One region of the Staphylococcus sp. GW823-FHT05F06 genome, then DNA from elsewhere that is predicted to be linked to it. Evidence: riboswitches for the same ligand, from Rfam matches in the RefSeq annotation. Region 1 holds a riboswitch; the other holds the start of a gene.
The links. A riboswitch is a leader RNA that binds a small molecule or an ion and turns the genes downstream of it on or off. The one in region 1 is predicted to bind thiamine pyrophosphate.
Positions count from the first base shown of each region.

Region 1 (7,963 bases):
TGTCACAGTGTTTTATGGAATATTTTAAAGTTAAATCTCAAAAATCATGTATATGTTTTATTAAGGCAATAAATATAAAGACTCCCTTTAATGTTTACTAAAAACATCAAAGGGAGCTAATTTAATGATATTGCTTGATAAAAACAAATCATAAAATATGATTATTTTAAGTGTTCATATGGACTATTTGTTACGAAGGATACAATTTGATCAACAAACAATTTTGCACGTAGTTGAAATTCATTATCTTCTAAGTATAAGGTACCATCTTCTAATTTAGCATAATCAGAGTCATGTGTAGCAATTTGCGTTGGTACAGCAATACCAAGTAAACTACGTACGATGACTCTTAAGTGTGATAATGGCTCAGAACTTACTATTCCTCCACTATTGCAAATGAGTCCCACGGGTTTCATTTTGAAATGGTCCATATTAAGGTGGTCAAGTGCATTTTTAAGAATACCTGAAAACGATCCATGATAATTTGGCGTTCCTAAAATTAAGAAATCTGCTTCCATTGCTTTACTCTGTAAAGATTTGACATTGTTTTTAATTTCATCAACTGCTTGTGTTGTACCAGCAAAATCCAATTGATGAATGGGTTTCTCAGCTAGGTCAAAGATTTCCACCTCAACATCATGTTCGCCGAGTTGACCTTTTAAATATTTTGATAAAGCGTTCGTATGAGACCCTACTTGAGCACTCCCTATAATAATTAAACCTTTCATTATTTTACACCTCTAAATTATTTTCTTCTTTTAATATTTTCATGATTGCTTTTCCAACTCCACTATTTTCATTGGTGTCTGTGACATATTTAGCAATATGTTTAACTTCGTCTGTAGCATTATTCATTGCTACTGGATAACCTACACGTTCTAGCATTGAAATATCATTTAAATTATCTCCTATTGCTATCACATCTGTTAAATCTATACCCAATTGATGAGCAATAGCTGATAAGGCAATGCCTTTTTGAGCGTTTGAATGAGTGATTTCTAGATTACCTCTTGATGATGAAGATACTGCTAAATTTGGTGATGATGCTAACGCTTGACCTACTTGGTCGATTTTACTTAAATCTGCATCAAAAGCTAACACCTTCATAATAAGTTCTCCAGGAATATCTTCAATTGAATCATAATTATCTACAACTTTTAAAGTACCGTTATCTATGCGTTTTTGTATATTATTTCGTATCTTGTCTACATCTGCTTTTTGACCCGCACGTTCTGCAATATCTATATAGATTGCTAAATCACGTTTAGGATCTTCTGTATATATGCCACGGTTTGTGTAAATTTGATAATAAATATGATTATTTTTAAGTGCTGTAGTAATTTTGTGTACTAAATCATGATTAAGATGCGATGTACTCATTATATTAAATGATTCATCACGAACTTCTGCACCATTCAAACATATGTAAGGTACTTTTAAGTCTGTTTCAGCAACAGGTGTTTGTGCCTCATAAAATGCTCTACCAGTTGCAATAACTACTGTAATGCCGTTCGCTTGCGCAAATTTTATCGCTTCTTGATTCATAGTGGTGATTTCATGACCAGCGTTAAGTAATGTTCCATCCATATCAGTTGCTATTAGCTTTATCATTAGTTGACCTCGTTTCCACTTATTTTAAAGTGATGCTATATGAATTTTTTTAATTGATTTAAAATTAATGTGTGTAGCATGTGTCTTAACTTCATCATTGTTATATGTTATCACACAATCTTTAACGATTTACTGGACTTCAAAAATACGTTTATTTATGTACGACATCATTTTAACAAATTTATATCCTTTTGTATCTTCCCCTGTTTTTCTGCTTTTTTCTTTTCACGTATTTCCTTAAAAAAACTTCTCAATAGTTCTGCACACTCTTCTTCTAAAATTCCTTTTTCTACGATTGCCCTATGATTAAACTGCGGTTGTTCTAATAAATTCATAAGACTTCCTGAACATCCTCCTTTGGGATCAGTAGCACCATACACAACCTTTGGAATACGGCTCATAATAATAGTGCCCGCACACATGACACAGGGCTCTAATGTAACATACAACGTACATTCTTCTAATCTCCAACTGCCGACAACTTCTGACGCCCGTTCTATCGCTATGTGCTCTGCATGGGCAGTAGGTTGCTGCAATGTTTCCCTTAAATTATGTGCACGTGCAATGACTTGATCCTCTTTAACAATAACTGCTCCGATTGGAACTTCTCCTAATGCTTTGGCTTTGTGTGCTTCATTAATTGCTAAGCGCATGTAATCATGATTTTTTTTCATATGTGTTGGAATACCTCACTTATGGTACAATACTCATTGTCTATCTTAACATTTGGAGAAGTGATTATGAATAAACCATTTATTGCAATCGAAGGACCTATAGGTGTTGGTAAATCCTCTCTTGCTCACCGATTAAGCAAGACGTTTGGTTTTTATGAAGAGAAAGAAATTGTTGATGAAAATCCATTTCTATCTGATTTTTATGATGATATAGAAAAGTGGAGTTTTCAAACTGAAATGTTCTTTTTATGTAACAGATATAAACAGATTAGAGATATTGAGTCGCTAAATCAAGGTATAGTTAGCGATTATCATATTCATAAAAATAAAATTTTTGCTAAAAATACTTTAGATGCTAAAGAATTTGATAAATTCAGTCGTATTTTTGATATTTTAACTGAAGATATCGAAATGCCAAATACAATTATCTTTTTAGATGCTGATTTAGATGTATTAAAATCTAGAATTGCACAACGTAATCGTAGCTTTGAATCTCAAATAGAAGATGACTATTTACTTACTTTAAAAAAAGATTATCTTGCTTATTATGAATCATTAAAGAATGACGGTGCAAATGTCATTCGAATTGATACATCTCAACAAGATTTCGTTAAAAATGATTACGATTACCAAAATATTTTAAATTTAGTAAAACCTATGATTGGAGAAAATAAAGATGAATAATTATGGTATTCCTCAAAATGCAGTAATAACCATTGCTGGCACTGTAGGGGTTGGTAAATCTACGTTAACACAAGCACTTGCTGACAAGTTAAATTTTAAAACTTCCTTTGAGAATGTAGACCATAATCCTTATTTAGATAAATTTTATCATAATTTTGAACGTTGGAGCTTTCATCTTCAAATTTACTTTCTTGCTGAACGTTTTAAGGAACAAAAACGCATGTTTGAGTATGGTGGCGGATTCGTTCAAGATCGTTCAATTTATGAAGATGTGGATATTTTTGCAAAAATGCACGAAGAACAAGGAACAATGAGTGCTGACGACTACCACACGTATTACGAATTATTTAATGCAATGGTTATGACACCTTATTTTCCAAAGCCTGATGTTCTGATTTATCTAGAATGTGATTATGATGAAGTAATTGATCGTATTCAACAGCGGGGACGTGACATGGAAATCAATACAGATCCAGAATATTGGAAAAAACTATTTAAACGGTATGAAAATTGGATTAACAATTTTAATGCATGTCCTGTTGTTCGACTTAATATTAATGAATATGACATACACGAAGACGTAGACTCCCTTGATTCAGTCATTGATAAAATTGCTCAAGTTATTAAAGCATACCGACAAGTGGATACAAGATAATATATCTAATTGTAGAAAATTAGAGCTTATATTTATATACTTTCACAAGTTATTTCATATACCTTTTACTCAAATATTAAAATAACAGATATAGCTATTATTAAGAATGTTGACAATATTTTATAAAAATTCTATGTTTATACTATAACTGAATTATATGCACTAGGGGTGTTTTTTAACTGAGATGGATATCATCCAAACCCTTTGAACCTGAACTAGCTTATACTAGCGGAGGAAAGTGTTGAATCTCATCTAATTATCATTCTGTCTTTATATATTGATTTGGATGCACAACTTTTCTCATGAAGGTTGTGCATTTTTTCTTATACAAATAAAAATTATTGGGGGCATAAAGATGAAAAAAACTGCAATTATCACGGGAAGTAGTCGTGGATTAGGCGCTAAAATTGCAATAACTTTACTAGAAAAAGGCTACAATGTTGTTGTTAATTACAAACAAAATAAGGATAAAGCTGAAAAATTAATTAGAAATTATAATCAAAGTAGGGCTATAGCTATTCAAGCTGATGTGACAGACAGAAACGATGTGAATCGAATGATTCAAACTGCCACACAACATTTTGGAAAAATAGATATAGTCATTAATAATGCACTTGTTGGTTTTAAATTTGATCCAAATCAGCAAAAATCGTTTAAAGATTTAACTTGGGAAGATTATCAACAACAACTTAATGGTACTTTAAAAGGAGCATTTAATGTGACTCAAAGCGTCATACCACAATTTATAGAACAACAAAGTGGATGCATTGTTAGTATTGGAACCAATTTGTATCAAAATCCAGTCGTACCTTATCATGAGTATACAACAGCAAAGGCAGGTCTCATTGGCTTTACTCGTAATATTGCTGCAGAACTTGGACAATATGGTATTACAGCAAATGTTGTTTCTGGAGGATTACTCAAAACGACTGATGCAAGTGCAGTCACTACACCTGAAGTATTTGATTTAATTGCTCAAACTACACCTCTTAGAAAAGTAACATCACCTCAAGATGTAGCCAATATGGTCGTATATCTCGCTTCAGATGAAGCACGTGGCGTAACAGGTCAAAATATTACCGTTGACGGTGGTTTAACAATGAACTAATTGTTTGTGTATTTTTTACAAAAAGATAATAATTAATGAGGTGTTCATATGACAAATAATCACTTTCTTAACATAGGTGTGTTACTGTATGGATGTGGTCATCATCAAGCGGCATGGCGTATGAAAGATTCTAATATTGAGGATATCGGCAACATATCTTATTATCAGCATTTAGCTCAAATAGCTGAAAAAGGTCTTTTGGATATCGTCTTTTTTGCAGATAATCAAGCCTTTAATGCAAGTGATAATACTACTATGCCCGCTTTTTGGTTTGATCCTATAATTAACTTATCAGCTATTGCACAAGTTACATCACATATAGGATTAGTGCCAACAATATCGAGTACATTTTCAAATCCATTCACCGCTTCTCGTCAATTATTAAGTCTAGACTACTTATCTCATGGCCGTGTGGGTTGGAATTTAGTCACATCCATGACAGATATTGAAGCCCAAAATCACAGTCTTCAATACTTACCAGAAAGACATGAGCGCTACAAAAAAGCAGATGAATTTGCATCGGTAATGAATCAGCTATTCACTTCTTGGTCAACTGCATCTTATGTACCAGATAAAAACAACAACAAAATTATTGAGTCTAAAGATATTAAACCTTTTTATCATGAGGGAGACTATTTTCAAGTACGAGGACCACATACAACACCACAAAGTCCTCAAGGTAAACCAGTATCTATGCAAGCCGGTGCGTCAAAAGAAGGTATTGCATTAGCAGCAAAATATGCTGATGCTGTTTACTCTGTTTCATGGGATATCAAGCAAGCACGTAGTTATAAAAAGAAATTGTCTGATGCTATTTCTAAAACTCAACATCCAGATAGAAAAATTAAAATTTTCCCTGGTTTAGTAACTTATGTAGGTGAAACCCATGAAAAAGCATTATCAAAAAAAGCAGAACTTGATCAAAAATTACCCATTGAAGATGCTTTAAAGCAACTCAGTTTTTTTGTTCAACAAGATTGTTCAGATTGGGAATTAGATGAACCAGTTCCTCCCTTACCTCCTGCTAAAAATTTCAAAGGTCCGATTGGTCGATATGAAACAGTTTTAGCCATTATAAAAGATAAACAACCGACTGTAAGAGAATTATTAGGTTACTTAAGTGCCGGTGGTGGTCATCTTACTCTTATAGGTACACCTGAGGAGATAGTGGATGAGATGGAGCAGTGGTTTAATGAAGGCGTTGCAGACGGCTTTAATCTGATGCCACCTTCATTACCCCATAGCCTTGAAGATTTTTTAAAATACATTATACCAGAACTACAACGTCGTGCTTTATTTAAAAATTCTTATAATCAATCTACACTACGTACATTATTAAATCTCGACTCATAAAACCGATGTTTTTTATGTATTATTAAAAGAAAAAGGACGTAGACGTGCGAATCGACTCACACATCTACGTCTTACTCAATTTAAAAACTTTATTTTCCGTATTGCTCTATAACTTGTTTAACATCTTTTGCACTATTAATGATGACATCTGCGTCGTAGAGTTCCTCTTTTTTAGCCACGCCTGTTAGCACACCGATAGCTAATCCTAAATGAGCATTAATCGCGGTTTTCATATCGTTGGCCGTATCTCCTACTATTGCTACCTTTTCTGGTTTAACATCAAAAGCATTAAATAGTGGATCTAAAACTTTAGGATGTGGCTTTTCTTCTGCGTGTGTTTCTGTAGAAATTACTAAATCAAAGAGATTTCTAGTTTGCGTTTCCTCCAGAAATTGATCGACTCCTTTTTTAGTATCACTTGTTACTATACCTATGTGATATCCTTCATTTCTAAGAGCTTGAATAGTTTCTTGTACACCATCAATCCAATTGTTTTCAGGCACTCTTGAATCAATGAGTTCCTGACTCGTATCCTTTGTCCAATCTGATGTTTCTTTACCTGTTACACCATTAAAAGACTCTATAATTTCACCTAATGAACCCGATCCCATAACAGAATCTGGCTTAATTTTTTTATCGATAATGCCTAATTGGCGATGTGCCGCTTCCTTATCATGTACTGGAAAGGTTTCTAAAAGTTGATCAACGAGACGTACGCCAATTTTTTCCCAACTACTGTCAAACTCAATCAATGTACCATCTTTATCAAATAATATCCATTCCAATTTTAATTCTCTCCTGAAAATGATTTTTATATTAATTATAGTTACATAAACTATTGTATTATAGATTACATGACAATTATAGGAAACTGAACTTTATTTAAGTATAAAAACTAAAATTGGGTTCAAAATTAAAAATGGCTATTTTCTTTAGGTACTTTTATTAATTAATACATACTTTAAAAGACTCTATTCATAATACGTTTTGTACATCACTAATCTAGAACTTGCTAAAAACAAAATGACTTAACTATACTTTGAAAATTTACTAGACATGACTAGATTTAGAGTTGTTTCACTATGATATAAATTTTTTAACTTATTATTTACCCATTGTTACAATTATCATAAATTAGAAAATTTAAATTCTTTTACTGAAAAAATTTGTTAAATAAATCTTTAACTAATCGTTCACTTGATTTACCATCTTTATATTTAAAATTTTTATTTAAAAACGGCTTCACCTTTTCTAATTCAAAATCATTATTTTCTAAAGCTAAAATAAGCTCATCAAAAGTTTTCACTATTTTACCAGGAACAAAGGTTTCATAAGGTTCATAAAAATCTCTCGTGTAAATATAATCTTCCAAATCAAAAGCATAAAAAAGCATTGGTTTTTTAAAAACTGAAAATTCATAGATTAAAGAAGAATAATCAGAGATTAAAATATCCGTAATGAACAATACATCATTTACTTCGCGGTAATTTGAAATATCTAAAAAATATTTACTATAAATTGCTGGGATATTTAATTTATTTCTAACAAAAGGATGCATTTTAAACAGAACAGTAGCTTGATGTTCTTCACAATAACTAGCTAATCTTGCAAAATTAATTTTAAAGAAAGGATAGTGTGCTGTGCGATGTCCATTTCCTCTAAATGTAGGTGCAAAAAGAATGACTTTTTTATTTTTTATAATTGGTAATTTTGTTTCTAAACTTTGTTTAATGCGTGTTTTATAAGATTCATCGAACAAAACATCCGTACGTGGAACACCTGTTGGAATAACCCTATGTTCTTCAATTCCAAAAGCTTCAGCATAGTAAAGAATATCATTATTTGACGAAACATAAGCTTTACTATAATTCCTATGTC
Region 1 covers NZ_JBXAHW010000014.1:15,965-23,927, forward strand. Annotated here, with positions in the region: gene AC1Q7N_RS09330 (NADPH-dependent FMN reductase) at 162-728, opposite strand; gene AC1Q7N_RS09335 (Cof-type HAD-IIB family hydrolase) at 733-1,611, opposite strand; gene tadA (tRNA adenosine(34) deaminase TadA) at 1,779-2,285, opposite strand; gene AC1Q7N_RS09345 (deoxynucleoside kinase) at 2,352-2,969, shown strand; gene AC1Q7N_RS09350 (deoxynucleoside kinase) at 2,962-3,624, shown strand; TPP riboswitch at 3,779-3,878, shown strand; gene AC1Q7N_RS09355 (3-oxoacyl-ACP reductase) at 3,980-4,732, shown strand; gene AC1Q7N_RS09360 (NtaA/DmoA family FMN-dependent monooxygenase) at 4,781-6,085, shown strand; gene AC1Q7N_RS09365 (HAD family hydrolase) at 6,175-6,870, opposite strand; gene AC1Q7N_RS09370 (CDP-glycerol--poly(glycerophosphate) glycerophosphotransferase) at 7,239-7,963, opposite strand, start outside.

Region 2 (7,963 bases), on a different contig from region 1:
CTATGGCACAAGAAGGTCATGACTTCTTCGGATTACTATATATTGGTGCAATTTTAACAAAAGATGGACCTAAAGTTATTGAATTTAATGCACGTTTTGGTGATCCTGAAGCACAAGTATTATTAACACGTTTAGAAAGTGACTTAATGCAACTCATTATCGATTTGGAAAATTGCCAACCCATTCATTTTAACTGGAAAGATGAAGCTGTTGTAGGAGTAATGCTAGCATCTAAAGGATACCCTGGTTCATATGAAAAAGGGCATGAAATAAGTGGTTTTAATCTAGATTCTCATTATTATGTGAGTGGATTAAAGAAAGAAGGTCAATGTTTTGTGAATTCTGGTGGAAGAGTTATCCTAGCTATAGGGGAAGGTCCAACAGTTGAAAAAGCACAAGCAAATGCATATGAACATGCACGACAAATAAAAAGTGATAATCTTTTTTATCGTAATGATATTGGGAATAAAGCCATCACTAAGTAAAATTGGTTGTTCAATTTGAAATAAAGTCCTTCGTTGATTGGATAAGATCAACGAAGGACATTTTTTATGATTTCTATTTACATTGGAATAAAATGAATATTTACTTTTAATTAAATATTTGGTGTATGATTATTAGTCTAATTGTCCAAAACGGACATCATGAATACCAGTAATTGGAAGGTATGATGATAAGACAAATGACAAAGTAATGATAATTAATATACAAGCAATAAATACGATATCTTTATATGAAAATGGTACCCGATAGTAGTATGTTCTCGGACCATCTTTAAAACCTTTAGACTCCATTGCAACTGAAAGTTGATGTGCACGTCGAATATTTTGACTTAATAAAGGTATGACTAAATGATTAAGACGCTTGATTCCTTTATAGTTAGATGCATCTATCATTTGATAACGCATTTTTAGGGAACGTCTTAATTGAATAAGAGAACTTATTATAAGTGGAACCATTCTAATCGCTGCCATAAAAGCATAAGCAAACTTTGGCTTTACCTTTAAATGTTGCATTAAACTATAAAAAATCATTACAATTTGTGAAGTCAATGCGATTAGTATACCAAACATTGAAACGGTAATTGTTCTCATAGATAGATGAAGACCTCGTACAATACTTTCTGTACTTATTTGCAAAATACCAAATTTTACAAGCATATGTTCTCCATCACCATATAAAATCATAAATAATGATGACATCAAGGCAAAGAGGGTTGTAACTAATATAAATATTGCCGTTATTTTAAATTCTGTACCGTTAAATAAAAGTAAGAACATAAACATTAATATGACGATATAAATCATAAAGTCGAAGTTATGGATAAATATAATGAAAAAGAATAATGCGATACCTAAAAGTAACTTAGTAATAATATTTACATCATCAACGAAGGTGTGGCGTTTTTTCCATCTTTCAAACAATGTGTTCACCTTCCATTTCTTTAAGACACCCATCTTCCACGCGTAATCGTCTTGTTGGATATCGTTTAATAATTTCTGGATCATGTGTCACCATGATAATTGTTTGACCTTGATTAACGCGTTCTTGAAATAACTTAATAAGTTGAAATGTATTATGACTATCTAGACCGAATGTTGGTTCATCTAGTAAAATAATCTCTGCCTTTGAACTTAATGCTGTTGCAACACTTAAACGACGCTTTTGACCTGTTGATATTTCAAAAGGATGATGATCCTTAACTTGATCTAAATGTAATAATTTTAACAGATCCATGGTTTCATCATTCGCATGCTTAGGATCTAAGTGATTATAATGAATATACACTTCATCATAAACAGAATTAGTAATAAATTGTAATTCAGGGTTCTGATATACCAAATACATATGCTTTGCCGCTTGTTTAATTTTAGATAATAATTGATCGCGATAAAACATGTCACCTTCATATTTAATCAGTTGTAACATAGCTTCTAGTAAAGAGGTTTTACCAGCACCATTTTTACCAGTGATTGTTAACCATTCACCTGAATACAGTTTAAGCTCCTTGGATGAAAAAAGTGTCTTTTTACCTCTAATAATTTGCCCGTCGTCAAAATGAAATAAGAGGTTCTTTGTTTGATTAGGTAATGGGATGGGGCGTGGTGCACTGTGCCATGCTCTAGGGTGCCAAACTCCATATTCAGTTAATAACGCTTCATAATGATCCAAGATTTGTTCTGGGGTGTCGTCAGCAACAATTTCACCATCATAATTTAATAACAATACGCGGTCAACATGTTGCCAAATATGTTCAACCTTATGCTCAACAATTAAAACTGTTTGATCTTCCCAAAGATTGATTAATTTCTTCCATAAATCTTCAGTTGCTTTCACGTCGAGCATTGCAGTAGGCTCATCTAAAAAAAGTGTCTTTGATTTTTGTAGTATTGTTTCAACAATAGCTAACTTCTGTTTCATGCCACCACTTAGATTATTGACATATGTTTTATGAGTAACATTAAGGTCTACAGACTTTAGTGCTTCTTCGATTTCTTGATCCATCTCACTTCTAGGAATATTTCTATTTTCTAAAACAAATGCAAGTTCTTCATATACTTTTGGCATACAAAATTGATTATCTGGATCTTGAAATATAACGCCACTATCATGATCAATATTCAATTCATCATATTTCATCGGAAGTTCAATTAAATTAGGTACTATTCCACTTAATACATTAAGTAATGTGCTTTTACCTGATCCGGAAGGACCGAGTAAAAGCACTTTTTCTTTATTTTTAATCTCAAGATTTAAGTTATTGAATATTTTCCTATCACCATTCGGATACTTTAAACGTAAATTTTTAACACGTAACAATTAAAAAATCCCCTTATAGGTTATCGTAATCTTGTTGTGATGCTGGTCTAAAGAATTTAGTTACACCGGTTTTATCTAATGCTTTGACAATCCAGTATGAAACTAAACCAGCTAATACAATTCCGCTAATTGAACGGAAAACTATAAATAGTAGTAAGTTCCATCCAGCAACTTCGTTTAAGTAACCATAGAAGTAATCCACTGGGAAAGAGATTAAAGCAGTTGCTAACCCAGCAAGCATTGCTACAGCAGCAGAACGTGATTTGTATTTAAAAATAGCAAATATAATTTCACAAGCCAATCCCTGTAATATCGCATATATGATAGTAGGTATATCAAATTTTCCCATAACAATCGTTTCACCAGCTCCAGCTGCGATTTCTGCTAATAATGCTATACCTGGCTTAGGAATGATTAAGTAACAAACGACTGCTGCCATAAACCATACACCATATGTAAGTTGTTCTAAGTGAATACCCGCAACTTGTACAATATTGTAAACAAACCACCATAAGTTATAAATGATGGCAAATACTACTGAAATTAAAACTGTCACAAGAATTTCAGATAGTTTCAAACCTTTTGACATAAAAAACATCCTCCTAAAAAACGCACAACCTTCTCTAGGAAAGTTGTGCGTCAGAAGTTACATCTAATCATAATCCATTAGATTAGATGTATAACAACACTTTCCTACGCTAGTAACTAGCTAGATCAGGTTCGAAGGGTTTGAGGTTGGCCTCATCTCAGTAAAGAATACACCCCTAGTGCGTTCAATTATTTAATTAATTTAAATGTATGATTTTTATCATATATTGTCAAGGTTCTTTCGAGTATTGTTATTTAAATGAGAAATATATTTACTATTATAGAGATGAATTGCAATAAATGTGTATCGAAGTAAAATTTATAGAATTAATGATTTAAATTTTTCTAACCAGTCTTTAATTTGATATTAAAAATAGCTAAATAAAAATGATTAGTATAGTTTTAAGTAAACTAAATTAAAAAATAACCAATTGTTTGTTTTATTACACAAAGAGGAGTAAAATACAATTGAAAGCGATATCATATAGATTTTCAAACTTTATCTAATTGGAGTGATGTTTCTATGTATTATACAAATAGTAATTATGAAGCGTTTGCTCGGCCTAAAAAACCTGAAAATGTTGATAATAAATCAGCCTATTTGATAGGGGCTGGATTAGCTTCTTTAGCTGCAGCATGTTTTTTAATTAGAGATGGACAAATGAAAGGCGAGAATATCCATATTTTAGAAGAGTTAGATATCTCAGGAGGAAGTTTAGATGGCATCAATATGGAGCATCATGGCTATGTAGTACGTGGTGGCAGAGAAATGGAAAATCATTTTGAATGCTTATGGGATTTATTCAGAAGTATACCATCACTTGAGCAAACTAATGCTTCTGTGTTAGACGAGTTTTATTGGTTAAATAAAGAAGACCCTAATTATTCTAAATGTAGAGCGATTGAAAGTGGAGGTAAGCGTATTGATACTGATGGTGATTTTACATTAACAAAAAAAGCAATTAAAGAAATTTTAAATTTATGTTTGATGAAAGAAGAAGATTTAGACGATGTTAAAATCACTGATGTCTTTTCAAGAGACTTTTTAAATTCTAATTTTTGGCTTTATTGGAAAACAATGTTTGCATTCGAGCCATGGCATTCAGCGATGGAGATGCGTAGATATCTTATGCGTTTTGTGCATCATATTGGTGGTTTAGCAGATTTTAGTGCATTAAAATTTACTAAGTATAATCAATATGAATCTTTAGTATTACCGATGATAGAATATCTAAAATCACATAGCGTGAACTTTGAATTTGGAGTACAAGTGAATAATATTTTAGTTGATGCAACACCATCTACTAAAATTGCTAGAGAAATCATTTTAACTAGAGATGATAAAGAAGAATCTATCCCGTTGACAGTTAATGACTTGGTATTTGTTACTAATGGAAGTATTACCGAAAGTTCAACCTATGGTGATAATGACCACCCTGCTCCTATAACACATTCTTTAGGTGGTAGTTGGACATTATGGAAAAACTTAGCTAATCAAAGTCCTGAATTCGGAAGACCTGAGAAATTCTGTGATCACATTCCAGCTAAAAGTTGGTTCGTATCAGCAACGGCAACAACAGATAATAAAAAAATAATCTCATATATCGAACAATTATGTAAAAGAGATGTTTTATCAGGTCGGACAGTCACAGGCGGTATCATTTCTGTCGCTAATTCGAGTTGGCAACTTAGTTTTACAGTGAACCGTCAGCAACAATTTAAGAAACAACCTAAAAATCAAGTTAGTGTATGGATTTACGCATTATACTCTGACGAAAAAGGAGACTTCATTAAAAAACCAATCACGGAATGTACTGGTAGTGAAATCTGTCAAGAATGGTTATATCATATGGGTGTTCCACAAGAGGAAATTGTTGAATTAGCTCAATCAGAATGTAACACGATTCCTGTTTATATGCCATATGTAACTGCATATTTCATGCCTAGAGCATACAAAGATCGACCGTTAGTAGTACCGAATGGCTCTAAAAATTTAGCATTTATTGGAAACTTTGCAGAAACAGCACGGGATACTGTATTCACTACAGAATATTCAGTTAGAACAGCTATGGAAGCTGTTTATCAATTATTAGATGTTGATAGAGGTGTACCTGAAGTTTATGCCTCTGAATTTGATGCACGCGTACTGATGGATGCATTTTATGAATTAAATGATCGTAAATCTTTACATGAACTTGTTAATAAAAACTTTATTAAAAGATCAGTATTAAATACAGTGCTGAAGAAAATACGTGGTACTTTCATTGAAGAATTGTTACGTAAACATAAATTACTATAGTGTAATTAAATGATAAATATAACTGTCGTCCAAGATTAGAATTTTGGCGACAGTTTTTTCTATCATTGATATTAATAATGATTTAAGAGCTATGACGCAAATCTTTCGAAAAAGTAGTCGTAAAATTGTTGTGTAATTTCTTTTGGATAAATAAATATTCTGCTGAATTTTACATAAATGTCAACTGTGAAATAAAAAAGGTTAAATAATAACGTAGATTTGTATTAAAAGAAATTATTATAATGATAATCATAGATGAACGCCTTTATTAGTACAGAAAAAAGACAATTTCTATCAAAAATTTTAATAGAAATTGTCTTTTTATATTACTTATGAACTCAATGATTCAACGATTTAAATGCTAATAGATCATCTTATTATCTAGCATAAACACTTATATCATTAGTGAAATTAATCTAGTGTATCTTGAATATCTTTCTTTGTTTGTTCGATATCATCTGTTTTTTCTTCGTTTTGTTCTTTAAGTTTTTCTTCTACTTCTTTGGCTTTTTCTGCTGATTTTTTTTCGAATTCTTTATTTGTCATAAAAATTCACCTCTTTAATAGGATTTCTGTTTACACAAATGTTTTACCCCGTTATTCTATTAATAAACGTTTGTAGGACTATAGATGTATTTCATGATATTTTAAAGACAATTAAACGATCTTCATATATAATAATTTTGAGGTGAACAGTATGTCTTTTCTTAGGAAACACACCGAAATTATATTTAGTTATATCATCGGTATCGTTTCACTTTTTACAGGTCTCATTATTTTTATTAACTTACCTTTAATCAAACAATTTAAAGGTGACAAAAAGGTTGATACGCATGTGCATAACGTATGGGAATTCCTAAATGCCTTTTTTGCCGAGATTATAAAAGTGATGAGTAAATTTATTGGTGGCTTTCCAATTACAAGTGCCATAGTAATCATCGTATTTGGTATTCTAGTGATGCTGTTAGGTCACACTTTATTTAGAACTATTAAATACGATTATGACATTTCAATTTTCTTTTTAGTTATTGGCATTATGTACTTTATCATTACATTATTGCTAATGACACAAGTGTATGGCTTTTTTGCTATCGTCTTTATTATTCCTTTTACAGTTCATATTGGTTACATAGTTTATAAAGATGAGTTGAACCAAGACAATCGAAAGAACCATTATATGTGGATTATTGTAACTTATGGAATGAGTTATCTTATTACCCAAATTTCGCTATATGGACGTATTGACGCAAATGAAATTGAATCAATTGATATTTTAAGTGTAAATACATTCTTCATTATTATGTGGTTATTAGGTCAGATGGCTATATGGAATTTCTTATTCCTAAGACGTTCATTACCACTCACTAAAGAAGAATTAGGCGAAGAGGAACCTGAACTTTCAAGAACTAATAAAGGCAATGTATCTAATCAAACTAAAGTTCACTTAAAACAACTACAAAATAAGACAACCGAGTATGCACGTAAGACTAGAAGAAGTGTTGATTTAGATAAAATTAGAGCCAAAAGGGACAAATTTAAGCAAAAAATTAACAGCATAGTAGATATACAAGAGGACGATATTCCAAATTGGATGAAAAAACCTAAATGGGTTAAACCTATGTATGTTCAATTGTTTTGTGGTGTAATTATTCTGTTTTTTGCTTTTCTAGAATTTAATAATAGAAACGCATTATTCTTAACTGGTGAATGGGAGTTATCACAAACGCAATATGTAGTTGAGTGGGTAACATTATTATTGCTACTTTTCATTATTATTATTTATATTGCAACTACATTAACTTATTATTTAAGGGATAAATATTATTATTTACAACTCTTTATGGGCAGTATTTTATTCTTTAAATTTCTTACAGAATTTATCAATATTATGGTACATGGATTATTATTATCAATTTTCATTACGCCAATCTTATTATTAATGCTTATTGCAATGATTGTTGCTTATTCTTTACAGTTGAGAGAAAAATAAATAGGTTAAATTTGATTTATAACAACTAATCATTGGTGAAAATACTTAACTTTTCAAATCAATAATTGTATTTATCTAACTTTATATTCAATGACCAGTAAGAAATATCACAGAAAGGTTTCTATGTGAGCAATACATTTCATGGGTGGGATAGTGAATTCAGAATGAATTTCGTCCCACTCTTTTTCTGTGTGATTCACTAAAGTTATTTGTTAAAATGATGTTGAAATTATATGGTGTTAACTGATTTACGAAACAAAATTATC
Region 2 covers NZ_JBXAHW010000005.1:125,278-133,240, forward strand. Annotated here, with positions in the region: gene purD (phosphoribosylamine--glycine ligase) at 1-485, shown strand, start outside; gene AC1Q7N_RS05130 (energy-coupling factor transporter transmembrane component T family protein) at 618-1,424, opposite strand; gene AC1Q7N_RS05135 (ABC transporter ATP-binding protein) at 1,417-2,820, opposite strand; gene AC1Q7N_RS05140 (ECF transporter S component) at 2,834-3,409, opposite strand; TPP riboswitch at 3,494-3,596, opposite strand; gene AC1Q7N_RS05145 (oleate hydratase) at 3,932-5,707, shown strand; gene graF (glycopeptide resistance-associated protein GraF) at 6,119-6,253, opposite strand; gene auxA (lipoteichoic acid stability factor AuxA) at 6,405-7,697, shown strand.
Region 2: it holds a riboswitch for thiamine pyrophosphate, as region 1 does, so the genes downstream of both, AC1Q7N_RS05140 (ECF transporter S component) here and AC1Q7N_RS09355 (3-oxoacyl-ACP reductase) in region 1, are expected to answer to the same signal.